Regions from separate parts of the Isoptericola sp. Y541 genome, predicted to be linked through region 3. Evidence: predicted binding sites of a transcription regulator. Region 3 holds the regulator's gene; each other region holds the start of a gene.
What was found. The regulator LexA, encoded in region 3, represses DNA repair genes until DNA is damaged. The targets are predictions, from matches to a motif close to TCGAACANNTGTTCGA.
Positions count from the first base shown of each region.

Region 1: a site for LexA is predicted at 2,971-2,986, ahead of AC1C2V_RS15285 (HNH endonuclease signature motif containing protein). Genes of this name have one in related genera too.
Region 2: a site for LexA is predicted at 2,042-2,057, ahead of AC1C2V_RS14060 (HNH endonuclease signature motif containing protein). Genes of this name have one in related genera too.

Region 1 is NZ_JCAIUJ010000007.1:46,959-52,483, forward strand. It holds gene AC1C2V_RS15255 (isochorismatase family protein) at 1-1, shown strand, start outside; gene AC1C2V_RS15260 (DUF2255 family protein) at 61-525, shown strand; gene AC1C2V_RS15265 (hypothetical protein) at 492-731, opposite strand; gene AC1C2V_RS15270 (hypothetical protein) at 858-1,013, shown strand; partial or broken gene AC1C2V_RS15275 (histidine kinase) at 1,079-1,249, shown strand; gene AC1C2V_RS15280 (hypothetical protein) at 1,305-1,445, shown strand; gene AC1C2V_RS15285 (HNH endonuclease signature motif containing protein) at 1,435-2,937, opposite strand; gene AC1C2V_RS15290 (S66 family peptidase) at 3,098-4,156, shown strand; gene AC1C2V_RS15295 (hypothetical protein) at 4,293-4,526, shown strand; gene AC1C2V_RS15300 (MarR family winged helix-turn-helix transcriptional regulator) at 4,571-5,068, opposite strand; gene AC1C2V_RS15305 (FMN-dependent NADH-azoreductase) at 5,184-5,525, shown strand, end outside.
Region 2 is NZ_JCAIUJ010000006.1:88,844-94,368, reverse strand. It holds gene ileS (isoleucine--tRNA ligase) at 1-1,669, opposite strand, end outside; gene AC1C2V_RS14060 (HNH endonuclease signature motif containing protein) at 2,077-3,660, shown strand; gene AC1C2V_RS14055 (LysE family translocator) at 3,766-4,371, shown strand; gene AC1C2V_RS14050 (molybdopterin-dependent oxidoreductase) at 4,358-5,525, opposite strand, start outside.
Region 3 is NZ_JCAIUJ010000006.1:206,620-212,144, forward strand. It holds gene AC1C2V_RS14580 (ATP-dependent DNA helicase) at 1-1,420, shown strand, start outside; gene AC1C2V_RS14585 (L-lactate dehydrogenase) at 1,430-2,389, shown strand; gene lexA (transcriptional repressor LexA) at 2,442-3,260, opposite strand; gene AC1C2V_RS14595 (LysM peptidoglycan-binding domain-containing protein) at 3,508-3,846, shown strand; gene nrdR (transcriptional regulator NrdR) at 4,013-4,543, shown strand; gene AC1C2V_RS14605 (DUF5302 domain-containing protein) at 4,683-4,868, shown strand; gene serA (phosphoglycerate dehydrogenase) at 4,943-5,525, opposite strand, start outside.

The sequences.
Region 1 (5,525 bases), on a different contig from region 3:
AGCACGAACTTGCACGAACCGGGCGGAATACCCGTGGCCCAGGTCACTGTTCGACCCGTCGTGACCCTGCTGACGCGCGCCGCCTCGTTCCTGCACGAACTCGACATCCTCGACACCCTCGCGGCCGCGACGGCCGTGCAGGTCGTCTCCGCGCGCGAACCCGGCCGGCCGCAGCGCGGCTGGGTGGTGCAGCTGGGACACGACCTGTACGTGCGCTCGTCGCCCGACGCGGTGCGGCACGCCGGTGGCGGGCGGGCGCACCTCCAGATCGACGGCACCCGCCAGCCCGTCGTGCTCGCCGAGGTGGCGCCGGAGCTGCACTCCCTGCTCGACGACGCTTACGTGGCGAAGTACGGCCGCTGCGCGCCGGAGAAGGTCGGCGAGGTCACCTCCGACCGCGCCGCCGCGGGCACGTTCCGTGTGCGGCTGCGGCGGCCGTCCTGGTCGGAGCGGCTCGAGGCCGCGCTCGACTCCGCGCGCGCGTGGCGCGGTCAGCGCGCCGAGGTGCCCTGCCCCACCTGCTGAGGTCGGTGCGCGGCGAGCGGCGCCGCCTCCTCGAGGCGGGCGTCGAGCATCCGCACCGTGGCGTCGACGGTGGCCAGCGTGGGCGCGTCGTGCGAGACGAGGAGCGTGGCGGCGCCGGACTCGCGGGTCAGGCCGGTGATGAGCTCGACCACCTGCGTGCCGCGCTCGTGGTCGAGCGCCGACGTGGGCTCGTCGACGAGCAGCACCTCGGGCCGCCGGACCAGGGCGCGCGTGGGGTCGCCGCGTGGTGCGGGTGCACGACCGGTCGGTCGACACCCCCCGCGGGGCCCGGTGGCCGGACGCCGCGTGGATCGGCGGCTGCGTGGCCGTGGGTGGTGCTGCTGTGGCTCTCGCCGGCGGCGTTGTGGATCGCGTTCCCGCTGATGCTGCTGCAGATGCACGTCCTCGGGCCGCACCGCGGTGTCGTCGCGGTGGCGCTGACGACGGTGCTCGCCGTGGCCGCCGGCGGCGCACGGTCGAGGAGCTGACGCAGGCGCGCCAGCACCACGCCCAGGCCGAGCGGGAGCGCGCGGTCACGGACGAGCGCGCCCGGCTGGCCCGGGACATCCACGACACGCTCGCGCAGTCGCTCTCCGCCATCGAGCTGCTGCTGCGGGCCGCCGACGACGCCATCCGCGCCGACGACGAGCGGGCGTGCGCCCTCGTCGGCCAGGCGCGCGACGCGGCGCGGGACCGCCTCGCCGAGGCGCGCCGCGTGGTCCGGGGACCTCACCCCGACCGACCTCGAGCGCACCACGCTGCTCGCGGCGCTGCGGACCATGGCAGACCGGACGGCGACCGCCTACAACGACACCAGCGGCATCGATCTCACCGAGGCCGCGAGCGTGAAGATGCAGCTCAACGCCACCAGGACCTGGCCGGCGACATCTGCACAAGGTCAGTCTTCCGTCACCGGGTGACGGCGCGTGCCGAGTGCCGCTCAGCACGGGAGTCCGGCAGGCCAGATGCGTCGAGCGGGTCGGGATCGGCGGGCGAGATGAGCGTGCGGCCGGTGAGGTCGACAGGGTCGGCGACGGGGTCGCGGGACACGCGGCCGGTGGGTGACGTCCAGACGAGCGTGCCGTCGGCGTCCTGCCGGGCGTGCCAGCGCGTCTCGTGCTTCAGCACATGGTGGCGACGACAGAGATGCGCCAGGTTGCCCGCGACGGTGCGACCGCCGTCGGCCCACGCGACGGTGTGGTCGACGTCGCAGCGGACGGGCGGGCGGGTGCACCCCGGGAAGCGGCACGAGCCATCGCGCGAGCGTAGGTACGAGCGCAACGCCGCCGGGACGGTGTAGGTGCCGGCGTCCGTGGTCTGGGCCGCACCGGAGAACGGATCCACCAGCAGCCGACGCAGCGACGGAGCCTCGGCCGTCAGAAACGACGCCATCCCCGGGTCGATCGGGCCGTGCCCGGCCAGCTCTGCCGGGTCGTCCGACCGGCCAAGCAGCGCCAGCACGGGCACCGTGACCTGTACGCGCGGGGCGATCCTTCGGGCGTGGTCGGCGAGGTCTGGCACGAGGCCCGCGGACAGCTCCGCAGCCAAGTCGGTGGCCGGGTCAGTGTCGACCGCCGGTGGGCCCGAGGTGTCCGGGGCGCGTGTGTCCTCGGCGCCGGCGAGCAGCAGGGCGGCGCACGCATCGGCACGGAGCTGAGACAGGGTGCGGTGGTCTCCCACCTCCCGGGCAGTGCGGGCGGTGGTGGTCAGGCGGTCGAGGGCGGCGTGGGCGGTGGTGGCTGGCAGGTAGGCGCTGAGCCAGGCCATGCCGTCGGCGGCCGGGTCGACGAACACGGCGCGCTTCGCCGCCGCCTTCGCGTGCCGTGCTGTGAACGGCTCGGGGTGCGCGCGGTCCCGGGCCCGGCGCAGGCAGGTACGGAACTGGGCCAGGGTCGTCGTCGCCGCCCGGGGTAGGGCCTCGGCCTGCACGGCCGCCCTTGCCTGGGCGTCGGGGAGGTCGGCGAGCACGTCGGCCATCGCCGTCGCGTGGCGGGCGCCGATCCGCCCGCGGCGAAGCTCGGCGAGCGTGGCCGACCCCGACGAGGTCAGGGTCTGCGCCGTCTCGACCAGGTGCTCTGCCTGCTGCTCGCCGACGTGCAGCGTGGTCGCGACGTCCGCCGCGAACGCCCGCCGTGCCAGCTCGTGCTGCCGGGACGTGCCCGCGCGCAGCACCCGGAGCTCCTCGCCCGCCAGCAGGTCAGGCTCGCACCGGACGGCCGCGCGGCGCGTCCGCTCCACGGCCAGGAGCTTCTCGCCCTCCAGGGCGTTGATCCGGGCCTGGACCCGCGCCACGTCTTCGAGCGCGGCCGAGACGTCGTGCACGGTCGTCGGGCCCGTGGGCGAGAGCATGTCGTCCCACGGCGTCGTGACGACCGGCAGGTCGTCGACGACGCTCTCGAGCACTCCGGTCATGCGTCGTCCACCTCCTCGTCGCGACCCACGCAATCGAACACATGTTCGACTCTAGCGGTCGGACGATCATCGCACCAGGCCCGATGCCCGCCTGTGGACAACCTGTCGCCGGCAGGAATCGCGTTGCCCGCTGCGCCGACGGTCGGGCAGAGTCCCGGTCATGACGATCCGCTACCCCCGACCCCTGCGCCCCGGCGACACGATCGGCGTGACCGCGCCGTCGTCGGGCGTCCCTGCCCCGCTCCAGGGCCGGCTGCGGCACGCCGTCGAGGTCGTGCGAGCGCAGGGTTATGACGTCCGGGTCGGCGCGACCGCGACGGGGGAGGGGATCGTCAGCGCCCCCGCCGACGTCCGCGCCGCGGAGCTCACGACCATGCTCACCGACCCGGCCGTGCGCGCCGTGGTGCCGCCGTGGGGCGGGACGCTCGCGGTCGACCTGCTGGGGCGTCTCGACTGGGAGGCGCTCGCGGCCGACCCGACGTGGCTGGTCGGCTACTCGGACGTGTCCACCGTGCTGCTGCCGCTCACGCTGCGCACCGGCGTCGCGACGCTGCACGGGCAGAACCTCATGGACACCCCCTACGACGTGCCCGACGGCCTGCTGGGCTGGTGGGACGTCGCGGCCGCGGAGCAGTCCGCCGCGCCGGGCGCCGCGCTCGTGCAGCGCTCCCCGCGCCGCTTCCGGTCCGACGGCTGGGACGACTGGGAGGCGCACCCCGACGCCTCGACCTGGACCTTCGACGACGCCGGGTCGTGGCTGCGGCTCGACGCCGGCGCCGGCGCCGAACCGGACGCGCCGGTCGACGTCTCCGGCCGGCTGATCGGAGGCTGCGTGGACACGGTCGCCCTCCTCGCCGGCACGCCGTACGGCGACGTGCCGCGGTTCGCCGCCGAGCACGCGCCCGAGGGCCTGGTCGTCTACCTGGACATCTGCGAGTGGCGCGCGGACGACGTCGGCCGGGCGATGTGGGCGATGCGCCACGCGGGTTGGTTCGACGCCGCGCACGCGGTGCTGGTCAGCCGCACGCACGCCCCCGCCGCCGACGGCTTCACCCAGCACGACGCGGCCCGCGACGCGCTCGGCGACCTGGGGATCCCGGTGCTCGGCGACGTCGAGTGCGGGCACATGCCGCCGTACCTGGCCCTGGTGAACGGCGCGCTCGCGCGCGTGCAGCACGGCCCGGACGCGTCGGTGATCACGCAGCACCTCGTGGCGTGAGGGCACGGGTCGCCCGCGCGAGCGGGTGAGATTCCGGAGCGTCATCTGGGCGTCGTGGGGCGTTCACCTGCGGTTCCGATCCTGAGGCAAGGATCCGGACGGGCGCAGTCCGCGCCCCGACGAACCGGAGGAACACATGACGAACGGAGCGACCTCCCGCCACCACGACCCGAGGGCCCGCGCAGCGCGGGCCCTCGCGGGGTGCGCCGCCGCGGGCGCCCAGGACGCCGCGACCCCGGCCTCCGCGACCCCGGCCGCCTCGTCAGCCTCCGCGGTCCGTACGGCCGTGCCCGTCGACGCGGCCGCGGCGGCCGGGCTCGCCGGGGTGCTCGCCGGGACGACGGGGGTCGTGCTCGACCTCAGCTCCTGAAGGGCGGTGACGGCGCCCGCGGGCGCCGGCAGTCCGGGAGGGCCTCAGCAGTCGGGGAGCATCCTGGCGACCTCGGGAGACGCCTGCGCCACGATCGCGCGGGCGGAGTCGCCCAGGGTGGCGAGCTGCTCGGGAGTGAGGGCGTCGACGACGAGTCGGCGGGCCTCGGCCACGTGCCCGGGCGCGGTCTCGCGGAGCTTCTCCGCGCCCGCCTCGGTGAGAACCGCGGCCGTGCGCCGCCCGGCCTCGTGGCACTCGCGGCGCTCCACCCAGCCCGCGCGCTCGAGGCGGGTCACCGCGTGCGACAGCCGCGACGGCGAGACCTGGGTGAGCGCGGCGAGGTCGGTCATGGGCAGCAGCTTCCCGGGGGAGGTGTCCAGGCCGACGAGGACCTGGTACTCGAACGTGTTCATCCCCGCGTCGCGCTTGAGCTGGGCGTCGAGCGCGGCCGGCAGGGTGAGGAGGAGGGCCATGAGCGCCTTCCAGTCCTGCGACTGGTCGGCCGTCAGGGACGGCACAGCGGTGTCCGTCGTCAAGGTCATGCCCTCGACCCTACCCGTGCCCTTGAATGTTCAAGTCGGTGTGGGTTACGTTCGCCTTGAACATTCAAATGGCGCCCCGGGCAACCGGCGGCGCACCTTCGCGAGGAGCACCCGCATGACCGTTCTGCGTATCGACGCGAGCATCCAGGGCCCCCGGTCTTCGAGCAGCGCGCTCGCCGACCACGTCACCGAGCAGATCGCCGCCGCGCGCCCGGACGAGACGGTCCGCACCCGGTACCTCGGTGCCGACCCGCTCCCGGCGCACGCCTGGGCGGCCGCCATCGCCGGCGCGCAGCTCCCCGAGGCGGAGCGCAGCCCCCAGGAGGCCGAGTCGATCGCGCTCGCCGCGGAGCTGGTCGAGGAGCTGCGCGAGGCCGACGCCGTCGTGCTCGCCTTCCCGCTCTACAACTGGGGCGTGTCCCAGCACGTCAAGACGTGGGTCGACCTGGTCATCGCC
Region 2 (5,525 bases), 120 kb from region 3:
CGAAGTCGGCCTCGATCTGCCCGAGCGACCCGTAGACGTCGATGCGCGGGTACGCCGGGTCGTCCGACTTCCACACCGGCACGGGCGATCCCCAGAACCGGTTGCGGGTGATCGACCAGTCGCGGGCGTTCTCCAGCCACTTGCCGAACTGGCCGTGCTTGATGTGCTCGGGCGTCCAGGAGATCTGCTCGGCCAGCTCGAGCATGCGCTCCTTGATCTTGGTGACCTCGACGAACCACGACGACACGCCCATGTAGATGAGCGGCTGCCGGCAGCGCCAGCAGTGCGGGTAGGAGTGCGCGTACGACTCGCGGCGCAGCAGCACCGTGCCGGACGTCGTGGAGCCGGCCTCCGCCTCCCCGCGGGTGCGTGCCTTGAGGTGGTCGATGATCGGCAGGTTCGCGTCGAAGACCTGCAGCCCCGCGTACTCGTCGACGGGGTGCGTGAACTTGCCGTCCGCGCCCACGGGCATCACGGACGCGACGCCCTCGCGGTCGCAGACGATCTTGTCGTCCTCGCCGAACGCGCCGGCGCTGTGCACCAGGCCGGTGCCGTCCGTCGTCGTGACGAAGTCCGCCTCCACCACGCGGTGCGCACGCTCGCGCCCCTCGTAGTAGCTGAACGGCGGGGCGTACGACACACCGAGCAGGTCGCGGCCGGTGAGCTGCCCGACGACGCGCGGCGCGTCCTCGCCCTCGTCCGTGAGCTCTCGGGCGTAGCCGTCGACACGCGCCGCGGCGAGCACGTAGCGCTGCGGCGTGCCCGTGAACGACGACTCGACGACGACGTAGTCGATGTCCAGCCCCACCATGACCAGCAGGTTGGACGGCAGCGTCCAGGGCGTCGTCGTCCAGATGAGCAGCTTGTCGCCGGGGCGGACCCCGCCGCCGTCCTTGCCGGTCGAGCCCGCGCCGTCCTGAGCCTGTCGAAGGGTCGAGACCACGTCGAAGCCCACCGTGACCGCCGGGTCCTGCCGGGTCTGGTAGACGTCGTCGTCCATGCGCAGCTCGTGGTTGCTGAGCGGCGTCTGGTCGTTCCAGCAGTACGGCAGCACGCGGAAGTCCTCGTAGACGAGGCCCTTGTCGTACAGGGTCTTGAAGCCCCAGAGCACGGACTCCATGTACGTGGCGTTGAGCGTCTTGTAGTCGTGGTCGAAGTCGACCCAGCGCGCCTGGCGGGTCACGTAGTCGCGCCAGTCCGAGGTGTAGCGCAGCACCGACGCGCGGCAGGCGGCGTTGAACTTCTCGATGCCCAGCTCGACGATCTCGTCCTTGGTCTTGATGCCGAGCTGGCTCATCGCCTCGAGCTCGGCCGGCAGGCCGTGCGTGTCCCAGCCGAACCGGCGCTCCACGTGCTTGCCGCGCATGGTCTGGTAGCGCGGCACGACGTCCTTCGCGTACCCGGTGAGCAGGTGGCCGTAGTGCGGCAGGCCGTTGGCGAACGGCGGGCCGTCGTAGAAGACGAACTCGTTGCTGCCGTCCTGGCCCGCCGGGTTCTTCGCGACCGACGCGCGGAACGTGTCGTCGGCGGCCCAGAAGTCCAGGATCTCCCGCTCGATAGCCGGCAGGTCCGGGGACGCGGGGACGCCGGCGATGCCGAAGGCTGCGCCCTGCTGATCGGCCGTCTGGTCGGGCTGCGGGTCGGACGAGCGGTGCTGGGGGTAGGCCATGGGGGGGCTCCTGTGCGAACGAGCTGGCGGTGGTACGGGTCGACGTCGCTGCTGCCGTGCGAGGACGATGCCCCCGCCCGAAGGCGCGGGTCCCGCGGTACCACCCCGCTTGCGGACGTCGATGGTGCTGACACCCGCCGCTCGTTCACGGCTGTGACGGGCCTACCCGTCCGGTTCTACTAAGGCTGAGGTGCGGCCGGTTCTTCCGGAGGCTCACCGGTGATGGCCGGGTCGATGCCTGTGGGTCCATGGTAGCGAGGCGCGCAACCCGGTTCGCATCCCTGCGGTACATGGCGGCGTGCTCGTGCGGCGGCAGGTGCCACACCGCGCCCCGCGCCCGGCATTTCGGCAGCCTCACGTCGGCCTGAGGGCTAGAACATACGTTCGATTTCCGGTATCGTTGATCCATGACGACGACGCATCCCGAGCAGGCCGGCACACCCGCCGCCGCGGGTGCGTGGCGCGCCGAGCTCGACCGGCTGCTCGGGTTGGATCTGGGCCCCCTGCCCGTCGCCCAGGCCGCCGAGGTCGATCGCGCACGGGCGGTCCTCGCCGGCGAGGATCCCCGCGGCCGTTTCGCTGACGACGCCATCGACGCGTTCGTCCCACCGGGACCCAGCGCCGGACGCGGGGACGGTTCCAGCAGCTCCACGGTCGCGCGCCTGCCGAGCCTCGACGACACCATGGCGAGGCTGGAGGCGGTGCAGGCGCAGATCGCGCGCCTCGAGGCCGAGCGCGCGGCACTGGCGGCGCGCCTCGCGGCCCAGGCCGCGGAGTGCGAGAGCGCGCTCCTCGACGAGTCGGACCCGATGACCGCCCGCGCGGACACCGCCCGCCGGGACGAGCTGGCGTACCGAGCCGTGGTCGCGGACCTGGCCACCGCCCTGCACCTCGGCGAGACCGCCGCCGGCACCCTGCTCGACCACGCGTGCACCCTCACTGACCACGCCCCGCGGATGCTCGCCCTCCTCGCCGAGGGACGCACCTCCTGGCGGCACGCGAGCATCCTCGCGGGCCAGGTCGGCGATCTCGATCCCGCCGCCGCTCGCTCCGTGGAGACCGGCGTCCTGCACGCCGCGACCACGAGCACCCCCGCCCAGTTCGTCCGCGCCGTCCGCCGCGCCCGCGACCTGGCACACCCCACACCCCTGGACGTCCGGCACGCGGACGCCCGCCGCCACCGCGGCGTGTGGGTCGACCCCGGCCGCGACGGCATGGCGTGGCTCACCGCGCACCTGCCCGCCGTGCACGCCCACGCCGTCGCCGATCGGCTCGACGTGCTCGCCGACCGCCTCCACGACGACGGCGACCCCCGCTGTCGCGGGGAGCTGCGCGCCGACGCGCTGACGGACCTCCTCCTCGACGACGGCACCCTCGATCTCCCGCCCGGCACCGGCGCCCCCGGATCGCTCGCGCCCCTGGCCCGCGCCGTCCGTCCGCGCGTGAACGTCACCGTCCCCGTCCTGAGCCTGCTCGGGATCACGGACGCCCCGGCGATCCTGGACGGGCACGTCCCGATCGACGCCGAGACCGCCCGGTCCCTGTGCGCCCACGCGCCGTCCTTCCGGCGCATCCTCACGCACCCCGAGACGGGCGTCGTGCTGTCCGTGGGGCGCAGCTCCTACGTCGTCCCCGCGGACCTGCGGGCGCTCCTGGCCGAGCGGGACGCGACCTGCCGCTTCCCCGGCTGCACCCGCCCCGCCGCCCGCAGCGACGTCGACCACACGGTGGCGTGGGCCGACGGCGGACAGACGCGGGCGGACAACCTGGCCCATCTGTGCCGCCGACATCACGTGACGAAGCACAGCACGCGGTGGACGGTCTGCCAGGTCGCCGGCACAGCCACGAGGAGCGACCCGCCCGACGGCACGCTCGAGTGGACGTCGCCGACGGGGCGGGTCCACCTCACGGAGCCCACCCGACCCGAGACCACCCGGCACAGGGCACCGCCGCAGCCCTTCCTGCCCGACGACCGCCCGCCGCCGTTCTGACGCGCCCGGCCGTAACGCGACGCCCTGACCATCCCTGACGGCCTGCTCGCGTTCGCGCTCGTCGCCGGGCTGCTGACGATCGTCCCCGGGCTCGACACCGCACTCGTGCGGCGCAGCACCGTCGCCCGCTCGCGCTCGCAAGGGTTCGCGGCGTTGCTCGGGATCCAGTTCGGCACGCTGACCTGGGGCGTCGCCGCCGCCGCCGGCGGCGCGGCCGCGCTGCTCGCCGCCAGCCAGACCGCCTACCGCGTGCTCACCGTCGCCGGCGCCGCCTACCTGGTCTGGTTGGGCGTGTCGATGATCCGAGGGTCGTTCCGCCGCGCCCGCGGGGACGACGCCGAGCCGGACGTGCCGCTCCCCACGGGCGACCGACGGCGCGACTTCACGATGGGCCTGGGCACCAACCTGATGAACCCCAGGGTCGGCGTGTTCTCCGTCGCGACGATCCCGCAGTTCGTGCCCGAGGGCGTGAACCCGCTGCTCATGGGCGCGTGCCCTCGCGCTGGTGCACTGCGTGCTGGGATCGGCATGGCTGTCCCTGGTCGCGCTCGGCGCCGGGTACCTCGGGCCGCGTCTGCGCCGGTCGTCCGCCGTGCGCTGGGTCGACCGCGTCACCGGCGGCGCGCTCGTCCTCTTCGGCGCCCGCCTGGCCGCGACCGCCAGGACCTGACGTCAGCGGCCCTCGGTCGTCCGTCCCTCACTGGATCGTGAGCTCGATGGTGTGCCAGCCGCTGGCGCCGTCGGGGGCGGGCGGCGCCTGCTCCTCGGTCTGGACGGTCCCGTCCGCGTCCGTCATGCGGACCGCGACGAGGTGGTCGCCCGGCGTGGCGTCCCAGTCGAGGCGCCACTGTCGCCAGGTGTCGGGGCTGACCGTGTCGGCGATCTCGGCCGCGACCCACGCGCCGTCGTCCACCCGCACCTCGACGCCCGCGACGCCGGTGTGCTGCGCCCACGCGACGCCGGCGAGGGTCACGGTCCCGGCGGGCAGGTCGTCGCCCGGGCGCGGGACGTCGATGCGCGACGAGAGCTTGATCGGCCCGAGCGCCGACCAGCCGCGCGGCGTCCAGTACGCCTGGTCGTCGGTAAACCGGGTGACCTTGAGCTCGGTGACCCACTTGGTCGCCGACACGTACCCGTACAGCCCCGGCACGACGAGCCGCGCGGGGAAGCCGTGCTCGGCCGGCAGCGGCTCGCCGTTCATGCCGATCGCGAGCAGGCAGTCGCGGCCGGCCTCCTGCAGCACCTCCAGGGGCGTGCCGGCGGTGAAACCGTCCGTGCTGCGCGACAGCACCATGTCGGCGCCGACCTGCGGCTTCGCCCGGGCGAGGAGCTCGCGGACGGGGTACCCGAGCCACAGCGCGTTGCCGATGAGGTCGCCGCCCACCTGGTTGGAGACGCACGCGAGCGTGACGTGGTGCTCTTCGAGGGGCAGTGCCAGCAGGTCGTCCCAGGTGAGCGTGAACGGCTCGTCCACCAGGCCCGACACCGTCAGCGTCCAGTCGCCGGGGTCCACCTGCGGCACGACCAGCGCGGTGTCGATCCGGTAGAACTCCGGGTTCGGCGTGACGTAGGGGGCCGCGCCCGCCACGCCGAGGTCCGCGCCGGCCGGCACGGCGGGTGCGGGCACCGACGGGCGGGGCAGCCGGATCGCGTCGCGCGCCGCCTGCACGGCCCGGCCGCCCGCCGACACCGCGCGCGACGCCGCGACGCCCACGACCGCCCCCACGGCGGTCAGCGCGGTCCAGGTGAGGAAGCGTCGCCGGTCGAGGGGCTCCCCCGCGGCACGCGGCTCCGTGAGGTCGACCTCCGGTGCCGGCAGCGCCTGCAGCAACGCCCGGAGCAGCGCGACGGCGGCCCCGACACCG
Region 3 (5,525 bases):
CCGGTGCCCGCTGCTGGCCGAGTGCTTCCCCGAGCGCGCGCGGGCCGCCGCGCGGGACGCGGACGTGGTCGTGACCAACCACGCGATGCTCGGGATCGCCGTCTCCGGGAACCCCGGAGTCCTGCCAGAGCACGACACGGTCGTCGTGGACGAGGCGCACGAGCTCGCCGAGCGCGTGACCGCCGCCGCGACGATGGACCTGTCGCTGACGGTTGTCGAGCACGCGGCCCGCCTCGCGCGGCGGCACGGGGGTACCGAGACGGAGGCCCTGGACGCCGCGTCGCAGCGGCTGGGCTCGCTGCTCGCCACGGCGCCGGCCGAGCGCTTCCCCCTCGGGCTCCCCGACGAGCTGCGCGCGGCTGTCGCCTCGGTGCGCGACGCGGCGCGCGAGCTGCTCACCCGGCTCAAGCCGCAGGGCGAGCCCAAGGGCCGGGAACAGGGAGCGCCCGACGCGGGCATGAAGATGGCGCAGTCGGCGGTGCTGCAGCTCTTCGAGATCGCGGAGCGGATGGCCGCCGAGGACACGACGTCGGACGTGCTGTGGTGCTCGCGACCGCCCGAGAACGCGCCCTGGGCCGGTGACGGCGTCACCCGGCTGCACGCGGCCCCGCTGGCGGTCGCCGGCCTGATCCGCACGCACCTGCTCGCCGAGGCGACAGGGGTGTTCACCTCCGCGACGCTGACGCTGGGCGGCACGTTCGACCCCGTCGCCCGGTCGCTGGGGCTGGCCGGGTCGGGCGGCACCGACGAGACCCCGGACTGGACCGGGCTCGACGTGGGCAGCCCCTTCGACTACCCGCGCCAGGGCATCCTCTACGTGGCCCGACACCTGCCCGCCCCCGGTCGCGAGCCGACCACGGACGCCCAGCTCGACGAGATCGCCGGCTTGATCGAGGCGGCCGGGGGCCGCACGCTCGGCCTGTTCTCGTCGCGACGCGCGGCGCTCGCGGCGGCCGAGGCCATGCGCGAGCGGCTCGACGTGCCCGTGCTCTGCCAGGGCGACGACCAGCTGCCCACCCTGGTCCAGGCCTTCGCCGACGACCCGGCGACGTGCCTCTTCGGCACCCTCTCGCTGTGGCAGGGCGTGGACGTGCCGGGCCCGTCGTGCCAGCTCGTGCTCGTCGACCGTATCCCGTTCCCGCGCCCGGACGACCCGGTCAAGGCCGCACGGGCGCGGGCCGTGGAGGAGTCGGGCGGCAACGGCTTCATGCAGGTCTCGGCCACGCACGCGGCGCTGCTGCTCGCCCAGGGCTCCGGCCGCCTGGTGCGGGGCAGCGAGGACCGGGGCGTCGTCGCCGTCCTCGACCCCCGGCTCGCGACGGCCCGCTACGGCACCTTCCTCACCCGGTCGATGCCCGACTTCTGGCCGACCACCGACGGCGAGCTCGTCCGCGCTGCGCTGCGTCGGCTCGACACCTAGCCTGGAGCAGTGAACGGCACACGGAGCACGACCAAGCTCGCGATCGTCGGCGCCGGCGCGGTGGGTTCGACCCTCGCGTACGCGGCGCTCGGCCGGGGCGCCGCCAGGTCCGTCGCGCTTATGGACGTGAACCGCGCGAAGGTCGAGGCGGAGGTCCTGGACCTGCGGCACGGCGGCATGTTCATCCCGCAGGCCGAGATCGAGGGCTCGGACGACATCGAGGTGTGCCGGGGTGCGGACGTCGTGGCGGTCACGGCGGGCGCCAAGCAGAAGCCGGGGCAGACCCGCCTGGACCTCGCCGAGGCGACCGTCAACCTGACCCGCACGATCCTGCCGCGGCTCCTTGAGGTGGCGCCCGACGCGGTCTACCTCATGGTCACGAACCCGGTGGACGTCGTTACCTATGCGGCCCAGCAGATCAGCGGGCTCCCGCAGGAGCGCGTCTTCGGCAGCGGCACCGTGCTCGACTCGTCCCGGCTGCGCGACACACTCTCGCGGCACTGCGGGGTCGCCGTCGGAAACGTGCACGCCAACATCGCCGGGGAGCACGGTGACTCGGAGATCGTGCTGTGGAGCTCGGCCACGATCGCCGGCGTGCCCCTGCTGGACTGGCGCCCGTTCCGCGGCCGGCCGCCGCTCGACGAGCCGGCGCGGCGCCGGATCGCGACCGACGTCGTCGAGTCCGCCTACCGGGTCATCGCGGGCAAGGGGGCGACCAACTACGCCGTGGGCCTGGCCGCCACCCGCATCATCGAGGCGATCCTCAACGACGAGCACCGCGTGATGACCGTGTCGTCACGCCTCGACGGCTTCTACGGGATCGAGGACGTGTGCCTCTCGATCCCGTCGCTCGTCGACCGGCGCGGCGTGGCAGAAACCATCGACACGCCGCTCTCGGACGACGAGGTCGCGGGTCTGCGAGCGTCGGCCGAGAGCATGCGTGCGGTCCAGCAGCGACTGGGCCTGTGACGACACTGGGCCTGTGACGACCGGGCCGCCGCGGCCGTGACGCCGTCGCGGCTCAGAGGCTGCGGAGTACCGCCACGACCCGGCCGAGCACCTGTGCCTCGTCGCCGGCGATGGGGGAGTATGCCGGGTTCTGCGGCATCAGCCAGGTGTGGCCGTCCGCCTGCCTGAACGTCTTGACCGTGGCCTCGCCGTCGATCATCGCGGCGACGACCTCGCCGTTCTCCGCGACGGGCTGGCTACGCACCACGACCCAGTCCCCGTCGCAGATCGCCGCGTCCACCATCGAGTCGCCCGCGACCTTCAGCAGGAACAGGTCGCCGTCGCCCACGATCTGCCGCGGGAGCGGGAAGACGTCCTCGACGACCTGCTCGGCGAGGATCGGACCGCCCGCGGCGATCCGGCCCACCAACGGTACGTACGAGGGCGGCGTGGCCGCCTGGGCGTCAGAGCCGGCCACGGAGCCGGCGACGGAGCCGGCGACGAAGCCCGGGGTGCGGGCACCGACGGTGCCCGGCGCCTCGCGCGCGGTCCCGGCATCGGGGTCGACGACCTCGATGGCGCGCGGCCGGTTCGGGTCGCGCCGCAGGTACCCCTTGCGCTCCAAGGTGGTGAGCTGGTGCTTGACCGAGGACGGGCTCGCCAGGCCCACGGCCTCGCCGATCTCGCGCATGGTCGGGGGGTAGCCGCGCGCCGCCACGGAGCTCCGGATGGTCTCGAGGACACGCCGCTGGCGCGGAGTGAGCCGGTCGGCGGATGGCGTGAGCTCGCTCACCGAGGCGAGCGTGGCGCCGGGGGCGTCCGTCGCCGTGTCGGCGGTCGCCGTCCACGACTCCGCCGTGGTCGCCGGGGCCTGGTCCCGTCCGCTGGTCATCGCGTTCTCCGTCCTCCAGGGGCGGCCCGCCGCCGGGCCGATGAAATCCGACAAACCTTCCATCGCGCTGGTCGTCACTCTAGGCCAGATGCCCCCCGACATCAAACATCTGTTCGATCGGGTCTCGACCGTGTCGGTCGGACGTGGTACACCTAGTACAGCAGTTCGACGTACAGGTGTTCGAAGAACGTGTGTTCGACGAAGCCGGCGAAGCCGGCAACCGCGACGTGGACCGGAGGACGGGATGATGACCACCTCGAGCGCGACCAAGGACGTGACCGGCTTTCTGGGGCTCGGTGGCCTGCGGCTCACGCGGCGCGGCCGCGTCGTGATCATGGTGCTCGTCGTGCTCGTCCTGGTGGGTGCGGGGCTCGCCGGTCAGCGCGCGGTGGCGGAGTCGCCGGGGTCCGGCGTGGAGGTCCGGCTGCACACGGTCGCCCCGGGCGAGACGCTGTGGCAGTACGCGAGCGCGGTGCGCGGGGCGGGGGAGGACGTGCGGGACGTGGTCGCGGAGCTGCGCGAGCTGAACGGGCTGGCGTCGGCGGAGCTGCTGACCGGCCAGATGGTGATCCTCCCGCTGGACTGAGCGTCGCGCGCACTTCCTGGACCGAGCGTGGCGCGCATCACGGGCGCGCACCACGGTGCAGCAGGGCGCCCGGTCCATGACGGGCCTGCTTGCGCCGAGCGTCACCGGGCGCTTACCTTGTCGGGCAGCCGGGCGCCGGTCCGGAGCCGAGCGCAGGAGACCAGCGATGCACTGCCCGTTCTGCCGCCACGCGGACTCGCGAGTCATCGACTCGCGCACCTCCGACGACGGTGCGTCCATCCGTCGTCGCCGGCAGTGCCCCGCGTGCCAGCGCCGCTTCACCACCATCGAGACCGCGAGCCTGTCGGTCGCGAAGCGCTCCGGCGTCACCGAGCCCTTCAGCCGGGACAAGGTGGTGTCCGGGGTGCGCAAGGCCTGCCAGGGGCGTCCGGTGAGCGCCGACGACCTGGCCGTGCTGGCGCAGAAGGTGGAGGAGACCCTGCGCGCTTCTGGGCGCCCGGAGATCGAGGCCAACGAGGTGGGGCTCGCGATCCTCGGGCCGCTGCGCGAGCTCGACGAGGTCGCCTACCTGCGCTTCGCCAGCGTCTACCAGTCGTTCGAGTCGCTCGAGGACTTCGAGAGCGCCATCACGTCGCTGCGCGCCGAGCGCGAGACCCGTGACGACGACGGGGACGAGGCCGGGGACGGCCGGGATGCGGTCGGTGCGCGGGCGGCGGCCGGGGACGGCACGGAATGACGGCGTCCGGCGCCCGCGCGTCCGACGCCCGAAATGCCCTGGCGTCCCGGATGGCGGTAGCGCATGCTGGACCGGATCAGGTGCTTGCGCGGATGGCCGTGCCAGCACGCCCACCCCGACGGACGACGAGGTGATCGTGATGACGACGGACAATTCACGGGCGGAGAAGCCCAGCGAGGATACGAAGGCGCGCTTCCGGGAGGCGCTGGAGAAGAAGAACGCAGCCAGCCACCCGACCACGGGCAAGGACGCGAACACGGGACAGGTCCACGGCTCCGAGACCGCCGGTCCGGTCCAGAAGATGTTCCGCCGCAAGTCCGGCTGAGCGATCTCGACCACGCGCGCGAAGGGCGCCCCCGGAACTCCGGGGGCGCCCTTCGCGCATCGGCGTCGTCGAGGTCAGCCGGCGGCCGGCCCGGGCGGGAACTCGGGACGCTCGAAAGCGTCGCGGATGCGCAGCCGGATCGTCGAGGGCATCTCCTGGAGCTTGGCCGAGGCGCCCCGTTGCGTCACGTCCGAGATGTCGGTCACGACGTACCCGATCTCCCCGCGCGTCGCGAGCATCTGTGCCTCGATGTTGGCGCCGTGGTCGGCGAAGACCTGGTTGACGGCCGCGAGGACGCCCGGGACGTTGCGGTGCAGCAGCATGATGCGGCCGACACCGGTGTGCGCGAGCTGCAGGCCCGGCAGGTTCACGGACAGCGTGGTGGATCCCGTCTGCACGAAGTCGCGGACCTTCTTGGACACGAACTCGCCGATGGCCTCCTGGGCCTCCTCCGTCGAGCCGCCGACGTGCGGCGTCAGGATGACGTTCGGCAGCCCCCGCAGGGGCGAGGTGAACTCGTCGCCGCGCTTTTTGGGTTCGGTCGGGAAGACGTCGACGGCGGCGCCGCCGAGGTGGCCCGACAGGATGTGCTCGCGGAGCGCCTCCACGTCGACGACGAAGCCGCGGGACAGGTTGAGGAAGATGGCCCCAGGCTTC